3 regions of the Marinomonas phycocola genome follow, and region 3 is predicted to be linked to each of the others. Evidence: predicted binding sites of a transcription regulator. Region 3 holds the regulator's gene; each other region holds the start of a gene.
What was found. Region 3 encodes sigma-54, which starts transcription at its own class of promoters, with help from an activator protein. Its sites were predicted from a motif close to TGGCACNNNNNTTGCTNT; they were not measured.

Region 1 (7,711 bases), on a different contig from region 3:
ATTACCTGTAGCGCTCAAAAAATCTGCAGAAGCCTTGATACCTGAAAGTGCTGTATTAAATCCCATAACGCCCTCCGATTAACCTATTATTTCCAATCCACCTGTCAGGCTAATTTTGCCATGACCAGCTACATTAAGCTCAGTGCCATTCGCACCATTAATTGTGACCCCCTGAATTCGCGCAGGGAGCAGAGTACTTAAATCCAAAGTATCACCATCAAACGTTTTTCCAGTTGCTGAGAAAGTATAATTGCCAGACGGCAATGAATTGCCATCCTTATCTCTACCATCCCATTTAAATTCTTTTGAGGTTAGTTCAAACTCATTAACCACACTCCCATCTGCATTAGATATTTTCAAGGTGGTCCCCTGAACATCGTCAGGTATGCCCACTCTCAAAGAAACATCACCACCCTCAACAAGCTCTGCCGAATTCTGAGCCACAAACACAGATTTACCCACCAGCGTTGACGCTCCAAGAGCCTGACTGGATGTTAAAGACGCAGCCATAGCTTCGATACGCGTTGAAATGGTCGTCAACTGCTCAACCTGATTAAATTGAGACATTTGAGCAACCATGTCATTTGTATCTTGAGGAGCAGTAGGGTCTTGATTTTTTAGCTGCTCAATATAAAGAGTCATAAAGACATCTTGATCCCCAATGTTCGCTTTTTCAACTGCAGTTTGCTCATCTACCCCAGAGCTTTTCTTAGCTTTATCGGTGCCATATTGAGCAATTAAACTACTAAAACCACTGTTTATTTCAGACATACATCACCCCTAAGACTGACCAAGTGTCAAGACTTTCTGCATCATGCTTTTAGCCGAATTCATAATCTCAACATTCGTCTGAAAAGACCGAGAAGCCGACATCATATCCGCCATCTCTTCGACTGGATTTACATTCGGGTAAAAAACAAAACCCGTTTCATTTGCCATAGGATGATCAGGCTCATATCTAGGCTGCAAAGGGGCGTCAGATTCAACAATACCCTTTATTTGCACCCCAATCCCAGCACCCATCCCATCATCATTTACATTGTTCCAACCATGAGACTTCATAGACTCATCAAACATTTCAGCGAAAACAGGCTTACGAGCACGATACGTCTGATCGACAGAGCTTGAAACACTGTCCACGTTCGCAATATTACTTGCTACTGTATTTAGACGAACAGACTGAGCACTCATTGCCGACCCAGCAATGGCAAAAATATTATTTAAAGACATTACTAACGCCCTCCTGATAGAGCTTTTTTCATACCGCTAATTTTTCGATCCAGAAACAAAAAACTAGTATCGAACTGCAAAGAGTTTTGAGCAAACTCAGCTTGCTCTCTTTGCATATCAACCGTATTACCATCCAAAGATGGCTGACTAGGCGTACGATACAAAAGAGCGTCCGCATCAATAGAAGTAAATCCTGAGGTCTGAGAAAGATGCTTTTCATTCGTTACGTCCATTGATAATTGACTGCGCATAGATTGACTCATCATTGACTCAAAACTAATATCACGAGCTTTATAATTAGGTGTATCTGAATTGGCTATATTATTCGCCAATACAGCAGAGCGAGCACTTCGAAATAACAACGCTTTATCATGCCCTGCAAGCGCACCTTCAAATGTAATCGCCATCTACACACCCCAAAAATCAAACAATTAATAACCCTAATAGAAACTAAGCAAAATGGATGCCAAAAAAATAAAACATTGAATATCAATAAGATAGAAGAAATAGAAAACAGAGACGGCAAAAAGCGGCAATAAAACAACAAAGGCAAAAACAAAAAAGGAGTATTAAGAAGGTAATTAGCTAAAACACTAAAGAAAAGAAAACCAGAAGATAAAAACAGGACCGACCCGCTAAAGAAGGTCCTTTATACAATTCATTTAACACGATAGACAATACCAGGGTGGCACTGAACAATTTCAAACATAGAAGACAGACCACTTAACGCTTCCGACCCCCCTAAAAACAAATACCCACCAGGATTAAGTGATTTATGCATTCTGGTCAATATATCCAGCTTCAAGTTAGGGGAAAAATAAATAAGAACGTTTCGACAGAAAATAACATCGAACTTCCCTAGGCTTGAATATGAATCAATAAGGTTCAAATAACGAAAATCAACACGACTACGTATAGGCGCTTTTATTTTCCATGATCCAGAATCTAATTTATCAAAGTAGCGTTTTTTCAAATCATCACTGAGACCACGAACAATTGCAAGACTGTCGTATTCAGCTTGTTTAGCATGCTCCAAAATATTAGTACAAATGTCTGTAGCTATAATTTTCTCACCCGATCTTAACTTACCTGGACACGAGGACTTATATTCATCGATTACCATACTTATTGAGTATGGCTCTTGTCCAGTTGATGACGCGGCAGACCAAATCCTAAGAGGGTGACTAGAAAACTCCGGTAGAATTTTTTCTTTCAATATCTTAAAAGGATGAATATCACGAAACCACAAAGTCTCATTCGTTGTCATGGCATTAATCACTTCTTCTTCTAATGCCCCATCACTTCTTTCCAATAATGAAACTAGATCTTCTAACCTATCAATTTCTTCTCTTTCTAGCAGCTTACCTAACCGACTGGCAACTAAGTATTGTTTATTATCACTCAACATAATGCCACATACTTTTTCTAAGTATTGCTGAAACTTTGCATACCCCTGTGGCGTTATTACGTCTGTACTGCTCAACATTATTGCTCCAAATAAGCATACTAATCAGGTTAAGTAAGTGCTCTATAACCGCCGAACTATTCAGGCTCTTTTGCCTGTACGGTTTCTATTGCTAAACGAGCTAACTCATCAGGCTGGAATTTCGCAAGGAAACCATCGGCACCCACCTTTTTCACCATAGCCTCATTAAACACACCACTTAATGAAGTGTGTAAAAGAATAAATAGATCACTCAATCTACTGTCATTCCGTATTTGAGTAGTTAAAGTGTAACCATCCATTTCAGGCATTTCGATATCTGATATAATCATTGAAAACTCTGTGGTTACATCACCGCCTTCATCAGCAATACTCAAAAGATACTCTAGAGCCTCACGACCATCACACAACACAGTCGTTGCAAAACCAACGTCTTCCATGCATCGTTTGATTTGTTTACGAGCCACACTCGAATCATCAACAATAAGAATATGGTACTGTTTCGCATTTTCCTGCACCGAGTCTGTGACAATTCCCACAGAGATGTCTTGTTTTGTCGGTGCTACTTCAGAAAGAATTTGCTCAACATCAATAATTTCTACCATCTCTTTTTCAACCTGACAAACAGCGGTCAAATAATTATCATGAGACAATCCTTTTGGAGGTGGCTGAATATCGCTCCAATTCATGTTAACAATTCGTTCGACTCCTTTGACCAAAAAACCCTGAATTCGACGATTGTATTCTGTAATGATGACAAAGCATTCGCTTATATTTTCAATTGGTCGATCACCCGTAGCAAGGCCTAGATCAAGTATCGGGATTGTGCCTCCACGAATATGGGCAACACCTCGAACTACAGGACTACTGTGAGGCATCGTTGTCAGCTTTGGACACTGCAACACTTCTTTTACTTTAAAAACGTTAATTCCGTATATTTGCTTCCCATTCAAACGAAACAACAACAACTCCAGACGGTTCTCACCAACAAGTTGAGTACGCTGGTTAACTGTATCGAGAACTCCGGCCATAACTAAATCTCCTATGAACCTTACTATGTCGCCAAGGCGAACCTCAAAAAAATATGTAAATATCACCCAATCATAGAGTGATATTTGTTATTTTACTAATACCTTATGCAAGCTTAGAGTCAAAATCGCGAGATATTTATCTATTATGAATAAAAATCTATTTTTTCGAGCATTAATACTATGCACTTTGCCTTCTGTTTGTCATGCAACCAATCTTCAAGACTATATTATTAATTTCATTGAACAAAATGAAAAACCTCGTTTAGCCACGCTTTATCCTAAGGCAGAAATACATATTGAATTAGGAAACCGAGCGAATTTTAGCTACTTGCCAAGTTGTCCAAAAGACAAACTGTCCATTTCTAATTCTCGCCGTGACGCTCAAAAAAGAACGACATACACAGTTCAATGCATTACACCAACATGGAAAATTTTTATTCCAGTGAATCAACAAATATTATTGAGCGCTTACACCGCAATTACACCCATATCAAGAAAACAACCAATAACAACAAACAACACTGACTTAATAAAGGTGGATATCACCAAATTACGAGGGGACATTTATAGTCAAGACAACCCACCATATGGGCTTATTGCCTCACGAAACATTAATATCAACACAGTCATAACAGACAAAATAACAGAACTACCAATAATAATAAAAAAAGGCTCTCGAATCGTGATAAAAGCCCAAAGTAGCACTATCAGTATAAAGATGAACGGAGAATCACTTGAAAATGGGGTGTTAGGCCAGCAAATTCGAGTGAAAAACACCAGTTCTGGTCGAATTGTGTACGGAAAAGTTGTATCCAGCAACGAGATTCTTGTAAACTATTGAAACGAGCAAAAAGAAATCGCCATTTAGAGTATTTTTTATAAAAATGTCTAAAGTTTATATATAGACGGTCGATAAGTGGAGTAGGTGGCAAAATTCAGAGCAGGTAAGCATCATGGCAATTAATCTTGGTAATATCTTAAATCAGTCAAATGTCAGTAAAAATGATCGTTTGCAAAAATCTTCAGGAGAAACTGAAGGTGTCAAATCAAAAGTACCTTCTAATAAAGAAACATTAGCAGAAGACACAGTAAAGTTAAGTGGCACTGCTCAAGTATTAAAAAATCAGGAAGAGAAAATATCGAATCTTCCTGACATTGATATGGATAAAGTGGAAGAAATCAAACAGGCTCTAGCCGCTGGCGAATATAAAATCGACACGCAAAAGCTAGCAAGCAACATGCAAAGTATTGATGCTCTATTTTCGTAATAAAAATTAGCCTTAATTAAGGAAAAGTAATTCTTCTTATGGTACCTGTTGAACCTATATTTGCTCGCAACAAAGAACTACTCGATTCATTATCAACACTACTAGATAATGAGCGAGACGCACTTGCCAAACTTAGTTCTGAAGCCATATTAGAAATTGCAGCACAAAAACGTGCAATTTTAGATGAATTAGACGCTTTAAATACTAAAAGACATTCGTTATTGATAAAATTTGGAATCATTAATCAAAAGCAACCAGAAGAAGGCCAGTTTAAGGAGTGGTTACATACTCAACATAAGGATGTGAAATTAATCGAGCTCGTTAGCCTATGCGAAAAGCTCCTAGAAACCTGTAAAGAAAAAAATCACACTAACGAGCAAATACTGAATATCGCTCAAAAGCGTAACAAATCTTTCCTAGAAATACTCAAGGGTTCAGACAAAAAAAGTCGCATATACACGGCAAAAGGCAGCACTAGACCAATCAATAGTAAACACACGATTGGCAAAGCATAACCGACCTCTTTAAACATGTCACAATAACATTACCTTCATTTCAAATATGAAAATAACGCTTTGATTTGCCGATCAATAAAAAATAAGGTATAAAACCACCTGCTTTCGAATTGATGGTTAAAAGCACCAATAATCTATTAATTTTAAAATTATCAATACTAAAAAACTCTCATGTCTCCATAGGTAAACAGGATATACCTGCCGCCTCCTAAGCGGCTATTCCAGGTTCGAGTCCTGGTGGGGGCACCATCTTTTTTACAAAATTTTTTTATATGATTGAACTAGTTAATAGAGACTGGGTCTGACGTTATATAGTTAAAAAATGGTTTAGTTTATATATTTATGCTCGATACCTTACTCAGTTGGTCGCACAACCCCTACATCATTATGCTAGGGATCATTTTTATCTCCTACTTATTAGAAGATGCCGCGATTGTTGGTGCAGCGCTTTTGTCTGTTGAGGGAACCTTACCTATTCATTTAGGTATACTTGCTGTATTTATTGGCATTGCGTCTGGAGACATCATTTTATTTTACATTGGCCGATATAGCCATAAATTTAAATGGGTCCAGCTACGCCTAGCTCATCCAAAAGTAATAACAATCCAAAAAAAATTACAAAAAAATGCGTTTTTAAATGTATTTCTTATTCGGTTTTTACCCGGCCTGAGAGGTACGGGGTATCTAGTATGTGGAGCATTGCATATTAAACCCATGACATTTTTCTTCTCTGTTGGGCTAGCCACATTACTCTGGTCAATTGTAGTCTATACCTCTGTTTTTGCTTTGGGCGATGCACTATGGTTAGAAGGCGCTTTGTGGCGTTGGGTCCTAGCGCCTCTTTTAATTGTTGTTATTATGCTAATAAATAAAGTAATTAATACTTATCTTCTGGAGGAACGCTCCGTTTGAACATTCGAAAAGTCCCCTTGCCGCAAGGTATAAATGAAGGCATGCCACCTCTTGAACTTACAGAGAAGCCTGTTTCTTTTTTTGAATTCTGGCCTGCTTGGGCGATGTATGCTCCAGTCATTATTCAATGTGTTGGATTGAGTATAAAATACAGAAGTATCGGTTTGCCGTTAATTTCAAACCCTAAAATACCATTGAGTGGCATGGTCGGTGAATCTAAAGCCGACATATTAGATCAACCCAAAAAAGAAGTTCGATCTTTTCTCTGTGAATATGTGACTTCTACAAAAAAAGAGAATCTGACATCGAAAGAAAGCACAAAGCTCTTGCTTGATCAATATTTTGACAAAGGCCTGTCCTTACCTGCTGTAGCGAAACCAGATCTTGGATGCAGAGGTGTTGGTGTTCGATTAATTGAAAACGAACAAGAGCTATCAGATTACATTGAGCTTTTTCCTGAAAATGCACGTTTTTTACTGCAAGAAAAATCCAAGTACCAAGCCGAAGCAGGAATTTTTTATATTCGCTACCCTGGAGAGAGAAAAGGAAAAATTACCTCCATCACACTAAAGTACACCCCCTGGGTTGTTGGTGATGGTGTACAAACACTTAAAGAGCTTATTTTAGCAGACCCACGAGCAGGGCTTCTTTCTCACATTTACCTACCAAGACACAAAGAAAATCATGACAAAGTGATCCCTGAAGGAGAGGCTGTACGAATTGCCTTTGCAGGCAGCCACAGTGGCGGTAGTATATTTCGTGACGGTAATCGCTACATTACTGAAGCACTCACACAGTCATTAGATACTTTTTTTGATGGTATGCCAGAGTTTCATTTTGGTCGTCTCGATGTCAAGTTTAAACATATTGATGAACTCATGGACGGTAAAAACTTTCAAATCCTTGAAATCAACGGTGCAAGCAGTGAAGCCACTCATATATGGGATAGCAAAACAAAATTTCCAGATGCAATTAAGGCATTATTATTTCAATATCGAACTTTATTCGAAATTGGACATCTAAATCGAAAAGCGGGTTACCAAACACCGTCTTTGCTATCATTGTATCGCGCTTGGCGAGAAGAAAAGAGTTGGGTAGTTGATTACCCATCAATGGATTAATATATGAAAACGACATCAGAGTTCAGCCCTTTTTTACTTCCTAGAACAAAATCTATGAAGTGGTTTGCTCCGATATTAGAGAATATAACGGGGCTAAAACGACTGCATCAGCATTACTTAATGCGCCCTAAAAACTCAGATACCAACACCTTTTTAACCCACACTCTTGACGCCCTTGGTATCAGTTTCC
Region 2 (7,711 bases), on a different contig from region 3:
AAAACTCGCTTTGGTAAGACCAAGCTTTCATGAGAGGTATTTAATTCGCTCTTTAAGAAAATAGTATTTTCACTATTTTTAAAGAGCATTTTAATTCTCAAAAATGGCATCCAATGCTTGAGACAATCTTTCTACGCCAATTACGGTCATGCCTTTAATTGGTTTTTTGGGCACGTTTCCTTTTGGGACAACGGCTTTCGTAAAGCCATGTTTTGCGGCTTCACTAATGCGTTCTTGTCCTGATGGTACGGGGCGAATTTCTCCAGATAAACCAACTTCCCCCAATACCACCAATTCATCAGACAATGCCCTGTCTCTAAAGCTAGAAACAACGGCTGCAATGGCGGCTAAATCACCACTGGTTTCTAATACTCTGACACCGCCAACAACGTTTAAATACACATCTTGATCTGAAGTCACTAACCCTCCATGTTTGTGTAATACCGCTAATAACATGGCCAAACGGTTTTGGTCAAAACCAACGGTTACGCGTTTTGGGTTGCTAAAAGCGGAGTCGTCTACCAAAGCCTGTAATTCAACCAAAAGAGGGCGAGTACCTTCCCATACCACCATGACCAAGCTGCCTGCCGCGGGGTGTTTATTACGATTGAGAAAAATAGAACTGGGGTTTTTTACCTCTTTCAGCCCGTTTTCTAACATGGCAAAGACACCGAGTTCGTTGACGGCCCCAAAACGGTTTTTCATACCTCGTAACGTTCTAAAACGTGAATCTTCAGAACCTTCAAGTAATACCGAGCAATCGACCATGTGTTCCAATACTTTTGGTCCGGCTAAGGTTCCGTCTTTTGTTACATGCCCAACGAGCAATACTGCGGTTTGAGTTTGTTTTGCAAAACGTGTTAATACGGCAGCGCTTTCACGCACTTGAGAAACACTGCCAGGAGCAGATTCAACACCATCAAGATGCATTACTTGAATGGAGTCAATGACGATGATCTTTGGTTGATGCTCTTGCGCCACATCAAGAATGCGTTCCACATTGGTTTCAGACAACATTTTAAGATTTTGAGTGGGTAATCCTAATCTTTGTGCTCTCATGGCTACTTGTTGTAAGGATTCTTCACCCGTGACATAAAGTGCATTCTGCTGTTGCGCTAAAAGGCACATGGTTTGCAATAGTAATGTACTTTTCCCTGCACCTGGACTGCCACCGATGAGTACAACGCCACCTGGTACTAAGCCACCGCCTAATACGCGGTCAAATTCACCCGCTCCAGAGCTGAATCTTGGTACATCGGTTAAATCAATGTCTGATAAGTTTTGTAAGCCAGTTTTTGAACCTGAATAACCTGCGTATTTTGTATCTTGAGAGACGGCCACTCGTACGGATGTTTTACTGCTGCTGACTTTGAATTCAGATAGTGAGTTCCACGCATTGCAAGTACTGCATTGACCTTGCCACTTTGAATAATCTGTGCCACATTCATTGCAAACGAACGCGATTTTTGCCTTTGCCATTGTTCTCTCTTTCAGTCTTTCGAGGAATGATTTCCTGCGTTTTTGTGTGTGTTTTCGTGTCTTTAATACTGTGTTTCAGGTGTTTTATGCAACAAAACTTTGTCTCTCAAAATGGTATCTATGGAGCTTCATTACTATGCATAAACAATAGAATAAAGGTCGCTACGACGGTCTTTTAAATTATTTACAGAACCTTCACTGCGTGTCAGCTTCAGTTTATCCAAATCAAGATCCGAGAACATAATCATTTCTGTATTGGGTGTGGTTTCTGCCATTACTGCGTCATGAGGATACGCAAAGTCAGAAGGCGAGAATACGGCACTTTGTGCATACTGAATATCAAGGTTTTCTACTTGAGGCAAGTTACCGCAACTTCCACAGATAACAACGTAACACTCATTTTCAATCGCTCTAGCTTGAGCACAGTGACGTACTCGAAGATAACCGTTTTTGGTATCTGTCCAAAATGGAACAAAGAGTATGTCCATATCTTGATCTGCAAGCAGTCGGCCTAATTCGGGAAACTCTACATCATAGCAAATTAAAATTCCAACACGGCCCGCGTCGGTATTAAATACTTTTAGTTCGTTGCCGCCTTCGATAATCCAATCTTTGCGTTCATGAGGGGTAATATGGATTTTACGCTGTTCTTCAATGGTGCCGTCACGACGACATAAATAGCTGACATTGTATATGATTTCGTTTTCTAGCAATGGCATGGAACCCGTAATCACATTAATATTATAACCCACGGCTAATTTAGACATTTCTGTCTTAAAGCGCTCAGTAAAGCTGGCTAGAAAGCGTATGGCTTCTGTTTGGTTTTTTTGATTTGGGCTGAGGCCCATTAACGGTGCATTAAAAAACTCAGGGAAGATGGCAAAGTCGCTTTTATAATCAGAAACCGCATCGACAAAGTACTCAACTTGAGTTAGCAGCTCTTCAACACTGTTTACTTCACGCATCTGCCATTGAATTGCACCTGCGCGAACCAGCGTTTTACGCGACTCTATTACCGTAGTTTCAGGCTCAAAGAAGATGTTTTTCCACTCCAATAGAGTGGCATAACCTTGTGATTTTTCATCTTCAGGGAGGTATTTTCTCAGTAAGCGAGTAACTTGAAAATCATTTGACAATTGAAAGGTCAAAATAGGATCGTATAATTTACGTTCTCTAACTGCGTCTAAATATTCCACAGGAGACATTTGGTCTGAATGAGCATAATAATTTGGAATGCGCCCACCTGCTAAAATGGCTCTCAAATTGCGCTGGCGACATAATTCTTTACGGGCTTCATACAAACGTCTGCCTAAACGGTAACCTCGGTAATTGGGTGAGATAAGTACATCTAAGCCGTAGATCGTATCGCCATTCGCGTTATTAATGATATTTTCTTTTTGATCGATTAAATCATCGTAGGTATGTGGGTTACTAAAGCGCTGATAATCCACTTGGACGGATAAAGCGACACCGACAATTTGTTCATGGTCAATCAGGCAAATTTGACCTTCAGGAAAGTCTTTAATTAATTTTTCAATCGTATGAAATGGCCAAGAACCGCCGAGATCAGCATAAACTTGATCCATTAACGCTTTTAACTGGGGGTAATCTTCAATGGTGATGTTACGAATTTTAAGGTGTAAATCTTCTAACATAAAAAGCCCTGTTAATTAACGATTTAGTATTCATCGCTTTAGTAGATAAGAGTTGAATTCAGAATGGTGACAGCATATCGCATTAATACAGTGAGTTGTTAGTTCTGCATTAATAGCCGAATAGAAATAGAGAAATAGAAATAAATTTATAAAAATAGGTGCCTAAAAAAGCCCCCAGTCTTCAAAAAAAGAAAGGGGGCTTTTACATATCTGAACAGAGTAAGACTGTTAAATATTATTTTTTACCAAACTCTGGGTAAGCTTCCATACCACATTCAGAAAGGTCAACACCTTCGTACTCTTCTTCTTCCGTTACACGAAGACCCATGATTGCTTTGATAGCAGACCAAACAACCAAGCTTGCTAGGAATACCCATACAAAAATGGTTAATGCACCGGCAATTTGACCACCGAATGTTACGCCATCCTTTGTGAACGGTACGGCTAATAGGCCCCAAAGACCAACGACACCATGTACAGAGATTGCACCTACTGGATCATCGATCTTCAGCTTGTCTAATGTAAGGATAGAGAACACAACGATAACACCACCTACTGCACCGATTAAAGTGGCACCAAGCGCTGTTGGTGTCGATGGTTCCGCAGTGATTGCAACAAGGCCTGCAAGCGCACCATTTAATAGCATGGTTAAATCGGCTTTACCAAATAAGATACGACCTACAGCCAATGCTGCAATAGCCCCCCCTGCCGCTGCAGTATTGGTATTTAAGAACACCATCGCAACAGAGTTTGCATTGGCAATATCACCCAGTTTTAGAACTGAACCACCATTAAAGCCGAACCAACCCATCCAAAGGATAAAAGTACCAAGCGTTGCAAGAGGTAGATTTGCACCTGGGATGGCACGTACTTCACCGTTTGGACCGTATTTACCTTTACGAGCACCTAGTAGCAATACACCCGCAAGCGCTGCAGCAGCACCTGCCATATGTACAATACCGGAACCTGCAAAATCAGAGAATCCCATGTCCCCAAGGTTGTACATGCCAAAGACATCGTTACCACCCCAAGTCCAAGAGCCTTCTAGAGGGTAAATAACCGCGGTCATAACCACTGCAAAAATTAAGAATGACCAAAGTTTCATACGCTCAGCAACGGCACCAGAGACAATAGACATAGCGGTTGCAACGAAGACAACTTGGAAGAAGAAATCCGATGCGCCAGAGTAGATCGATCCACCTGTAAAACCATCTTCACGGCCAGAAAAATCACCTAGAGTCGAATTGACGTCCACTTCTTGAATACCAGATAAGAACCAAGTTTTGCCATACATGATGGCATAACCACAAACGAGGTACATGATGCAAGAGATTGCAAACAAGGCAACGTTTTTAGTGAGAATTTCCGTGGTATTTTTGCCGCGAACTAAGCCAGCTTCTAACATGGCAAATCCAGCTGCCATCCACATAACTAATGCACCACATACCAAGAAATAGAATGTATCCATGGCATATTGTAAATGAAATATTTGATCTTGCATGTTTAGCCCCCCTAAAGGCTGATAAAAATGGAGACCGTATTAAACGGCATCTTCACCTGTTTCCCCGGTACGAATACGAACGGCTTGTTCAAGATTTACGATAAAGATCTTACCGTCGCCAATTTTTCCGGTATTCGCTGAATTGGTAATAGCCTCAACAACTTGATCAGTCATACCGTCAGCAATGGCTAACTCGATTTTTACTTTAGGTAAGAAATCTACAACGTATTCAGCTCCACGGTATAATTCGGTATGTCCTTTTTGTCGACCAAAGCCTTTTACTTCCGTTACGGTTATACCTTGCACGCCAATTTCTGATAGCGCTTCTCTTACATCATCCAATTTAAATGGTTTGATGATTGCTGTTATAAGCTTCATATTCACAGTCTCCTTAAAAGTCTGTTTACAGTCGTAGTTGTCATTCTTCTATTAACCTAGCATTCAAGTAGTGTGCCAATAAGCTAAAAGTCAATGGGGACGGACTTCTCAGAGGTTTTTTTACTGTTTCTATATGAATTAAAAATGTACGTGCGCTTTTTTTGTGCGGCATCGTGGGGAGCGTTTGTGTTGTTGTGTTCTTTTTTGGTGCGGTTACGTTTGTGCTTGAAATTGAAGTTGTAGAAAAGGATTAAAAAACGCTTTTATCGATGTAATTAAACAGAATTCCTTATCCAGCTTGTGCTACTATTTAGGTAAATATTGACGTTGAGGTGATTCAAAATGATAGATCAATTTATTAAACAGTTTGGCCCTGGGTTAGAGCAAGCTGCAACTCAGTTTGGCAAACTTCCAATAGAAGAAATTCAACTGCAGTTACAGGAAATAGCCAAGACGACGTTAACTAAAATGGATTTAGTGACCCGTGAAGAATTTGAGATACAAGCAGCGATGTTGGTTAAGTATCGTGAGCGTTTGAATGCGCTAGAAGAAAAAGTTAAAAACATGGAGCAAAAATAAAATATTGTTTCTTGTTTTAAATTGACGATATAATTTAAAAGCTCATGAAGGGCTATTAATCATACGAAATTAATCATACGAAAGGACTCAACTGTGAATGCATTATCACGTTTGTTATTGCGGCTACCTCTGTATCTTGCTTTTTCTCGCAATCATCCAAATAAGAACCATGTCTCTTTAATAAAATGGTGCAGCATTGCTTTTGTTGGTATTTTAACAATGGCTTGCTCTGATTCGTCAGGTGTCTCTGATAAGACTCCTTATACAAAGAGCGACATTGAAACCTTTATTCTGGATAATGGGTTAAACGTTATCCTATGGAATAATGGTGATAAGGATGCCGATTTTAAACTGCTTATTAAAAGCGGCAGCTTACAAGAAGAAGAGGACCAGCTTGGCTACGCTCATTTTGTAGAGCACATGGTGTTTAATCAAACGACGCCGAATGGGAGCAATCCTGTACATAATAGTCTTGAAAAACTCGGTCTTAGGTTAGGCCGTCATGCTAATGCCTTCACGTATTTTTCCCATACAGATTACCATTTATATATTGAAGAAAACGATCCAGAAAAGACACAAATTGCGCTGGATTTACTCGCGAATTTTGCCACAAATACGCACTTTGATGAAGCCGAAGTAGAAAAAGAAAAACCCGTTATTATTGAAGAGTGGCGCCTGAAAGACACAGATCAAAAGTCTGTTGCATCGCAAATGATACACTCAAAAATTAAAAACAGCCGTTATGCTGAACGCTTTCCTATTGGCTCTTATGAAAGCATCAATAATGCTACCGCAGAGTCTCTAAATCGTTATTATCAAAGGCATTATCGAGCAGATAACGCTACCTTAATTGTCACCGGAAATGTGAATCATAACGCGATAAAAGAGAGCGTTGTCGCCTTATTTGGGCCATGGAAATCATTGAATAAAAGCACGACTAATGTTTTTGCACTGCCGAACTTAGATAACGAAGGTGCCGCTATTTATTCCGATGAAAGCATGGGAAAATACGTTCTAACACGTTCTCATACATTTGAAACTTCTCCTTATCTGACTGAAGAAGATGAGGTGGAGACCAATAAATTGACAGCGATTTTAGATATTTTGAACGACCGCATCAAGCATCGTTTAGTGGATACGCAAGGGAATGTGGAAAGCATAAAAGCTTATCTGGCGACAGAAGAGCTAGGCCGTATCGTATTAAGCTTTTCAGCGGCCACAAATTACGATGGCATTTCTCAAGCTGCGATTATCTTAACGGAAGAAATGGCTAGGCTGGCTAAATACGGTTTGTTAGAAAAAGAATGGCAGCATTGGACTGAGGAGCAAGCAACGAAAATTAAGGAACGGTTTGATTCGCCGCACTACCTTTCATTCATTGCATCCCGACATGTATTGAATAACGAATTAATGTTGAGTAAAAGTGATTATATTAAATTAATGGAAACCGCTCGGGCAGAAACCAGTTTAACAGACCTCCAGAGCATAGCCTCTACCTTTTTTCAGTTGCCTTTTTACACCACATTGGCTCATAAAGCGGGTCAGCCAGCACCGACAAAGAACACGTTAGTCAATTACTTTGATCATAACACCGATCATATTGTTCCAAATGTTGCTTTGCTTGATGAGCAAGAGTGGCCACTTGTAAAAGACGCGGGTCGTATCTTAAATAAAAAAACCTTGTCCAGTGGGGTGATGGAGTACCAGTTAAGCAATGGTATGCTGGTTCGATTTTACGAAACGAATTCCAGTGAGAGTAATGTCTTTATGAACCTTGTGGGGCTAGGCGGATTAGATGAAATGCCGGAGCAACACGTATTGGCTGCCCGTTTAGCCACCTCTGTAATGGGAGCCAGCGGTCTAAGAGATATGACAGGGCCAGAGTTAAACGAATGGCTATCTAATGAAGGTGTCGGGTTAAAAGTGCACTTTACTTTTAATTCTCGTGAACTGGAAATGGAATCTTCGATTGAAGATTTGGATGTGCTTTTACGGTTAATGCACATAGCGGTCACTGAAGTGAATGTTGATCCTAAAGTGTTCACCCATATTCAACAGTTGAATGTGGATCAGTTAGAACAGATGCAAAGCAACCCTGCTAATGAGTTTACAATAGCGT
Region 3 (7,711 bases):
TGATGTGAAAAGCACTCTTATTGGTAGTGCAATTGATTTACCTACGCCTTTTCAAAAAACAGATGAGGAGATAAAAGATTTTTCATTGAGCCTTTTTGGTGCTGAACAAGAGTTTGTTGTAACGATGCAATATGATGAATTGGTTCGTACTCGATTTAAAGTAAAAGACAGTGAAATTAATGGGGGGGAACTGCTGGTTGGTTCAAATCGTCCTTTAGTGGATAAAATTGAACCCGGTTTCAATTTAATAGGCCAGTTACCATTTGTGAATTTTTCTGATTGGTTGAGCGCTTATGGAAAATACGCTAATGACGTTGATAATGTTACATCAAGGGAGGTTGTAGAGATCCCGAGCTGGCTGAATCAAATTCAGTTTATAGCAGACGCTGTATTGATAAATGATTCAAATGATTTTCATAATGTTAAATTGTCTTATGATCGTTTAATTGCCCCTGAAGTATTTCAAATAGATTCTGATGAGGCCAATATAAAGTTGAGTAAAACAGACAATAAATACCTATTACACGCAGGGTATATTAATTGGTCTTCTCCTGAGTCCAATGATGCTGAAGACGCTAAAAAGTCACCTATTAAAGCGTCACAGGTCCCTAACATCGATGTTCAGGTTGATGAGCTTATTTACAATGGAGCGAGTTACGGAGACTGGGCGATGTCTTTAATTAATGAAGGGCATCGAGTAAGGGTCCAGCCTATTACGACAAAGCTTTCGAAAGGGCATTTCAGCGGCAGTTTGTTTTGGCAAGATCAAGATGGACGTTCAAATGTGGAATTGGTTATTTCTATCGAAGGGGGAGATGCGGCAGAGCTCACCAGAAAATTTGCGCCCACACCGTTTTTAACATCAAAAGAATACAGTGTTGATGTGAATTTGAGTTGGTTGGGGCATCCTCTTTATTTTGATAAAGAGTCAGTATCTGGTCGCATTGTGTTTAATGCTAAAAAAGGTAAATTTACTCAAATTGATCGCTTGCCTCCATTTTTGAAAGCATTGGGCATTTTTAATATTAATGCGTTAGCCCGTCGACTTGCTCTTGATTTTACGGATGTGTATGAACCAGGTTTGACATACGACACTTTTAAAGGAGGGCTCTCTTTAAAAGATGGTATTGTAAATACAGCATCGCCAATAGAGATTAGCTCTCCAACCGCAGAGTTTGTTCTTGCGGGTGAGGCAAACTTGATAACTGAGACTCTTGATGAAAGGCTTACAGCGAGTTTTCCATTGGGCAACAGTTTACCCATTGCAGGTCTTCTTTTGGGTGCACCACAAGTGGCTGGGTTGTTATTTATTACAGATAAGTTGATAGGAGATCAGCTGTCGAAAGTGACCAGTGTTCAGTATGAAGTAAAAGGCTCTTTTGATGATCCCGAGATAAAAACAATCAAGTATCAACCAATACAAAGGTAATTTAAAATGAAGTTATGTGCAGTTCAATTGACCAGTGGTTCAGATTGGAGGACGAATTTAGCTGAAATTAAATTACGTATTATCAATGCCGTTGAAGCGGGCTCTCAATTAATTGTTTTACCTGAAAATGCACTCTTGTTTGATGGGAAGAACATGAGGGTACTGGTTGAGCAAGAGCAGGTTCAAGATGAAATTTATGCAACGTTAACCGCGTTATCTCAACAGAACTCTGTTTGGATTATTCTCGGCTCACACCCTTCTTTAGCAAGGCCTAATGGCAGTGTTGTGCAAGGAAAAAGAGTAAGGCAGTCTTGTTTGGTTTTTTCCCCTATTTCTGGTTTGTGTGCACGTTATGACAAGATTCATCTGTTTGATGTCAATGTCTCTGATGGTGTAGGGAAGTATAAAGAATCTGATTTTATTGAGCCGGGGGATCTAACGCCCGTTGTAATCGATGTTGATGGGGTAAAAGTAGGTTTGTCTATTTGCTATGACTTGCGCTTCCCTGAGTTATTTCGCATCTTGGTTGAAATGGGGGCTGAGTTAATAGTGGTTCCTGCGGCATTTACTTATGTGACGGGTGAGGCCCATTGGGACGTTTTATTGCAATCACGAGCGATAGAAAATCAAGTGTTTTTGTTAGGGGTGAACCAATGCGGTTATCATACAAAAATTAGACAAACTTATGGTCATAGTGTGTGTTATTCGCCCTGGGGAGAGAATCTTGGACAATTAGAGAATGTCCCAGATAACTTGTATGTTGAGATAGATACGAATCGTATTTTAGAATGCAAAACGTCTATGCCAGTGTTAGAACATAGACGTTTTATTTAACTATCTCGTAAGTACATTCCTAGTGATATTTAAATGCGTTTACAGATTAATACCTAATTTTGTTTCTTTTATTTCACGCAGATATTTAAACAGTTTTTTGCGAGCAGATGTTTTTTTACCTTCAGCAAGTTCCTTTATTGACTGTCTAACAAGCTGTCTAAAGTGCTGAATATCGATGCTTGGGTTTTCTTTTAAATATTTTTGCACTTCAGTCGCGCTATTTTCTCCAATTAAAGAATCCCTTTGACTTTCTAAAGAGTGAAATAATTTGTTATGAGCGGCTGATGAGCTGTCAAACAAAGCAATTCTTGCTGCAATAGCTTCATGATCTTCATTGCGCATAATGCGACCAATGTATTGCATGTGTCTGCGCATTGCTTCTCGTTGTTTTATTCGAGTGGCCTCTAAAAGAGCTGCACGCAATGTTTCTGACATCTCAACTTTTAACTGTTGCTGTTTACTCAAAGCAAGTAATTTAGTACCAATTACTTGTAAGGCTTCTACTTCTCTTTTTATCTGAGTTTTACTTTTGTAGTTTTCGTCGTCTTCTAACTGTTCGAATTCTGTCATGTTAACCTAAATAAGAAATATTGTTGCTAATCCAAGAAAGGAAAGGAATCCCACTACATCTGTTATTGTGGTTAAGATCACGCTTCCTGCAAGGGCTGGGTCAATTCCAAGGCGATTCAATGCTATTGGCAAAAGTGTACCTGTCATAGCGGCAAACAAAAGGTTAATAATGATTGCGCCAGCTATAATATAGGCTATCTTGAAGTTGTCAAACCAGAATGCAGTTAATATGGCTACAACTGTGGCCCAGAGTATGCCATTTAGCACGCCAACAATGATTTCTCTGTTTAATAACCAACGTGTATTTGTCGATCCAATCTGTCCTAATGCGATCCCCCGTATCACTAATGTAAGAACTTGTGAGCCAGCGATACCCCCCATACTGGCAACAATGGGCATCAGGATGGCTAGGGCAACGACTTGGTCTAATGTGCCTTGAAAAAGGCCTATAACATAAGAGGCAATAAATGCGGTAATTAAGTTAATGCCTAGCCAAACGGCTCTTCGTCTGGTTGTTTTCATTACAGGGGCGAAGGTGTCTTCGTCATCATCAAGACCTGCCATGCTTAGCATGGAGTGCTCTGCTTCGTCTCGTATAACGTCAACTACGTCATCTATTGTTATTCGGCCTAATAGTTTACCGTTCTTTTCATCGATTACTGGAGCTGAGACTAAATCTAATTTTTCGAATAGTTGGGCGACTTCGCTTGATGAAGTATTGGCTGTAATAATGGTTGTTTCCGTATCCATTATTTCACGAATGGTTGAGTTAATGTCTGCGACAAGTAATTTAGTGAGTGGAAGTGTTCCTAAAAATCGATCAGACCGACTTACGACTAATAAATTGTCCGTCATGTCTGGGAGTTTGTTGTGTCTTCTTAAGAAGCGAAAGGCAATGTCTACGGTAATGTTGGGGCGGATTGTTATCGTATCGGTATTCATTAAGCCGCCGGCAGAGTCTTCTGGATAGCTTAATAGTGTTTCGACTCTAGAGCGGTCTTGTGCTGACATGGATGCCAGCACTTCTGTAACAATGGTTTCTGGTAGGTGTTGAAGAATGTCTGCAAGATCATCGGTTTCAAACTTTTCTGATACAGCGAGAAGTTGTTTGGTATCCATTTTTTTTAAAAAGGGGATACTAACGTCTTCTGTTAAATACTGTAGGATTTCTCCTTCATTTTCATCATCGACAAAGTCCCAGAGAAGTTGCCTTTCTTTTGGAGGAGAGGATTCTAATAGGCGAGCTACATCCTGAGCAGGAAGTGCGCCATTAAGTAGATAACGTATCTGAGAAGTAGTGCCAGCTTCTAAAGACGCTGTAACGGTTTTTAAATGCTTTAAAGTTTCTTGCTTAGACATGTTTTCTTTTTCTTAGGTAAAAATCTACTCTTCTTCACCAAAACGATTGTTGATAAGATCAATGATCGCTACCAATGCATTATCTTCATCGTCACCATTGGCTTTAATCGTAATCTCAGTTCCTTTGCCTGCCGCTAACATCATCATTGCCATAATGCTTTTTCCGTCGACATTGCGACCGTCTTTTTCAATGGTAATGTCGCAACCAAACCGAGACGTTGTTTCTACTAGTTTACCTGCCGCTCTAGCATGCAAGCCTAACTTATTGATGATAGTAATAGATTGTTCTTGCATAATTATCCTTGTAGTAATTTTTCGAACGCTACAAATAATGATTCATTGGTTTGTGTTTCTCTTAATGAGTTTAAGCCATTAGGAGATTGGGCCAACTGCGCAATTTGTGCAAGTGTCGAAAGATGTGCATCGCACTCATTCGGAGGCACAATTAGTGCGAAAATTAAATCTACTGGTTTACGGTCAATAGAGTCGAAATCAATAGGACTTTCCAAAGACATGATTAAAATAGCAGCATGGTTAGCGGATTCTAAACGGCAATGGGGGATGGCAATGCCCTCGCCAATGCCTGTGCTTCCGAGTTTCTCTCTTGATAATAAACCGCTGTATATGGCATTTTTATCGCAATGCAATCTATCGGATACCGCGTTGGCGATGCTTTCTAGGGCTCGCTTTTTACTAACTATATTTTGTTTTGCCAGAACAAGTTCCGGTTTTAACATAGTGATAAGTGACATGAGTCTTTAATCCAAAATTAAACTAAACGTTTTCTTTCATTTGATGGTGGAATATTCATTGCTTCTCTGTATTTTGCAACAGTTCGTCTTGCTACATTTATGCCTTGTTCTTCCAGTATAGTGGCTAATTTATTGTCGCTTAACGGTTTTTTTGCGGGTTCATCCGCAACCAGTTTTTTAATCATTGCTCTAATTGCTGTTGATGAGCATCCATCACCTGATGCGGTGTTTACATGGCTAGAGAAAAAGTATTTTAGCTCGAAGATTCCTTTTGGTGTATGCATGTATTTTTGTGTTGTAACTCGGGAAATCGTGGATTCATGCATGCCGACTTCCTCGGCAACATCATGTAAAACCATTGGCTTCATTGCTTCTTCACCGAGTTCAAAAAAGTCTATTTGTTTTTTTACGATGCAACTCGCTACCTTTAACAGTGTTTCATTTCGGCTTTGAAGGCTTTTAATAAACCACTTGGCTTCTTGTAAGGAGTTTTTTATGTACGTTGCATCTTCGGTGTTTTTGAGTGTGCTCGCAATAGTGGAATAGGCTTTATTGATTTTCACTGGAGGCAATGCATCATTATTGAGTTCTACTTGCCACACACCATTTTTCTTTTTCACCGATACATCCGGAATGACATAATCTGTATCATCTACGTCGATCAGGCTTCCTGGGCGTGGATTGAGTTGTTGAATAAGTTGAATGACTTCTTTTAAGGTGTCTTCTTTGAGTTTTGCTCGTCGGCAAAGCTGAGCAAAGTCTCTGTTTCCTAAAAGGTGTAAGTACTGATCAACAACCAGACGGGTGTTTTTGTATAGAGGGTGTGCTGAGTAAGCTTCTAGCTGAACTAATAAACACTCTCTTAAATCAACAGAGCATACCCCAATAGGATCAAAGCGCTGAAGTCTGTGTTGGACAGCAAGAATCTCGTCTTCTTCCAGATCGTCAATGTGCTCTTGTAAGGACACCCATATTTCATTAATAGGTGTGCTCAGGTAGCCATCAGGTTGCACGCTTTCTATAAAAGAATAAGCTATTTCAAGGTCTCTATCTGACATTGTTGTGAGATTTAATTGCCAGATTAGATGGTCTTGTATACTTTCCGCAGCAGAGTTTCGACTTTCGAAGTCAAAATCACCTTCAAAACTTTGAGAATCAGAAACAGCTGCTGAGCTTTGAAATGTATCTTCCCAAGAGCTATCGATAGACAACTCTTCAGGGATATTGTCTGTCCATTCAGATTCAAGTTTGGCTTCTTCTTGATTTTGATGGTTTAAGTCTTCTTGTTTTTTTTGATCCGATTCTGAGTTTAATTCGTTTTGAGTAGATTCAGATGCATTTTCTTCATCATCAATTTCTAATAATGGGTTCGATTCAAGGAATTCATGAATTTCTTGTTGTAAGTCGATGGTAGAAAGTTGCAATAAGCGTATTGCTTGCTGCAACTGTGGTGTCATGGTCAGTTGCTGACCCATTTTCAATTGTAGAGACTGCTTCATATAGAAACGCTTTTTGTGTGGTTATGTTGGAACGAGTTATGCATAGTACTCCCTTTTTAGGGAAAATTAAAAGACTAAAGACGGAAGTTCTCTCCTAAATAAACCTTTTTTACTTGATCGTTATTAATAATAGTCTCTGCATCGCCAGATGCAATAATATGACCATTTCCTACTATGTAGGCTTTATCGCAAATATCTAATGTTTCCCTAACATTATGGTCTGTAATGAGTACGCCAATGCCGCTATCTTGCAGTTGTCTAATTATTTGTTTGATATCGCCAACGGAAATAGGATCGACGCCCGCGAAGGGCTCGTCAAGTAAAATGAACTTTGGGTTGGTTGCCAACGCTCTAGCAATTTCAGCTCGTCGGCGTTCTCCACCAGAAAGTGCCATTCCTAGGTTTTTTTTGATGTGTGTGATGTGGAATTCTTCCAGTAACTTTTCAAGTTCTTTTTTACGTTGACTTGTATTCAAATCCTTTCTTGTTTCTAAAATAGCGTGGATGTTATCTTCTACAGACATTTTACGAAATATGGATGCTTCTTGAGGAAGATAGCCAATGCCTTTTTGAGCTCGCGAGTGCATTGCTAAGTGTGTGACAGGCTCTCTGTCAATTAAAATTTCACCTGCATCGTTTTTTACCATACCAACAATCATATAAAAACAGGTTGTTTTACCTGCTCCGTTTGGCCCTAAGAGCCCAACCGCTTGGCCTGACTCGACAGAGAGAGAAACATCGATTACCACAGGTCGTTTCTTGTAGCTTTTGGCAAGATTTTTTGCTTCTAGTAATGCCATTATTGTGCTTCTTTTGTCTGTGGTGTTAAGGTCATATTAACTCGGCCAGAGTTATTTTTCCGAGCTGTGAAAGTGCCTTTATCAATCATGTACTGAATGAAGTCGGCTTTTATTTCATCCCCTTTTAAATTTACATAGCTTTGGCCATTCAGTTCAAGTATTGCGTCTACTGTTCGATAAAGAATTTTATCTCCATGGCTGATTATCTTGTTTCCATCGGCATCTATTTGCTGGCTGAATTTTGCAGGAGAGCCTGTGGCATCAAGTTGATTGAATTGTTTTGTATCAAGTGTGCTGGTAACTTTTAGGTAGTCTGCTGAAATTAAGATGGAGCCTTGACTGACAGTGACATTGCCCTCGTAAATAGCAGTTCCCGTCTTTTGATCGAAATAGGCTGTATCCGCTTCGATGTTTAACTGGCTCTGTAAATCATTGTCTAACGCGAATGTTAGAGTGCTGGAAGTTAAG

Region 1: a site for sigma-54 is predicted at 1,682-1,699, ahead of flgB (flagellar basal body rod protein FlgB). Genes of this name have one in related genera too.
Region 2: a site for sigma-54 is predicted at 5,074-5,091, ahead of glnK (P-II family nitrogen regulator). Genes of this name have one in related genera too.

Annotation. Positions count from the first base shown of each region.
Region 1 is NZ_JBLIXL010000006.1:14,785-22,495, forward strand. It holds gene ACMUMJ_RS06085 (flagellar hook protein FlgE) at 1-66, opposite strand, end outside; gene ACMUMJ_RS06090 (flagellar hook assembly protein FlgD) at 79-771, opposite strand; gene flgC (flagellar basal body rod protein FlgC) at 781-1,230, opposite strand; gene flgB (flagellar basal body rod protein FlgB) at 1,233-1,637, opposite strand; gene ACMUMJ_RS06105 (CheR family methyltransferase) at 1,889-2,716, opposite strand; gene ACMUMJ_RS06110 (chemotaxis protein CheV) at 2,773-3,705, opposite strand; gene flgA (flagellar basal body P-ring formation chaperone FlgA) at 3,851-4,546, shown strand; gene flgM (flagellar biosynthesis anti-sigma factor FlgM) at 4,659-4,973, shown strand; gene ACMUMJ_RS06125 (flagellar protein FlgN) at 5,012-5,488, shown strand; tRNA gene ACMUMJ_RS06130 (tRNA-Arg) at 5,662-5,737, shown strand; gene ACMUMJ_RS06135 (DedA family protein) at 5,831-6,400, shown strand; gene ACMUMJ_RS06140 (D-alanine--D-alanine ligase) at 6,397-7,521, shown strand; gene ACMUMJ_RS06145 (bifunctional lysophospholipid acyltransferase family protein/GNAT family N-acetyltransferase) at 7,525-7,711, shown strand, end outside.
Region 2 is NZ_JBLIXL010000009.1:118,434-126,144, forward strand. It holds gene radA (DNA repair protein RadA) at 91-1,479, opposite strand; gene ACMUMJ_RS08975 (GNAT family N-acetyltransferase) at 1,614-3,134, opposite strand; gene amtB (ammonium transporter AmtB) at 3,370-4,635, opposite strand; gene glnK (P-II family nitrogen regulator) at 4,675-5,013, opposite strand; gene ACMUMJ_RS08990 (accessory factor UbiK family protein) at 5,356-5,592, shown strand; gene ACMUMJ_RS08995 (M16 family metallopeptidase) at 5,686-7,711, shown strand, end outside.
Region 3 is NZ_JBLIXL010000001.1:277,113-284,823, forward strand. It holds gene ACMUMJ_RS01345 (YhdP family phospholipid transporter) at 1-1,429, shown strand, start outside; gene ACMUMJ_RS01350 (carbon-nitrogen hydrolase family protein) at 1,436-2,263, shown strand; gene yjgA (ribosome biogenesis factor YjgA) at 2,303-2,833, opposite strand; gene mgtE (magnesium transporter) at 2,840-4,192, opposite strand; gene ACMUMJ_RS01365 (HPr family phosphocarrier protein) at 4,217-4,486, opposite strand; gene ACMUMJ_RS01370 (PTS sugar transporter subunit IIA) at 4,489-4,944, opposite strand; gene ACMUMJ_RS01375 (RNA polymerase factor sigma-54) at 4,962-6,443, opposite strand; gene lptB (LPS export ABC transporter ATP-binding protein) at 6,518-7,243, opposite strand; gene lptA (lipopolysaccharide transport periplasmic protein LptA) at 7,243-7,711, opposite strand, start outside.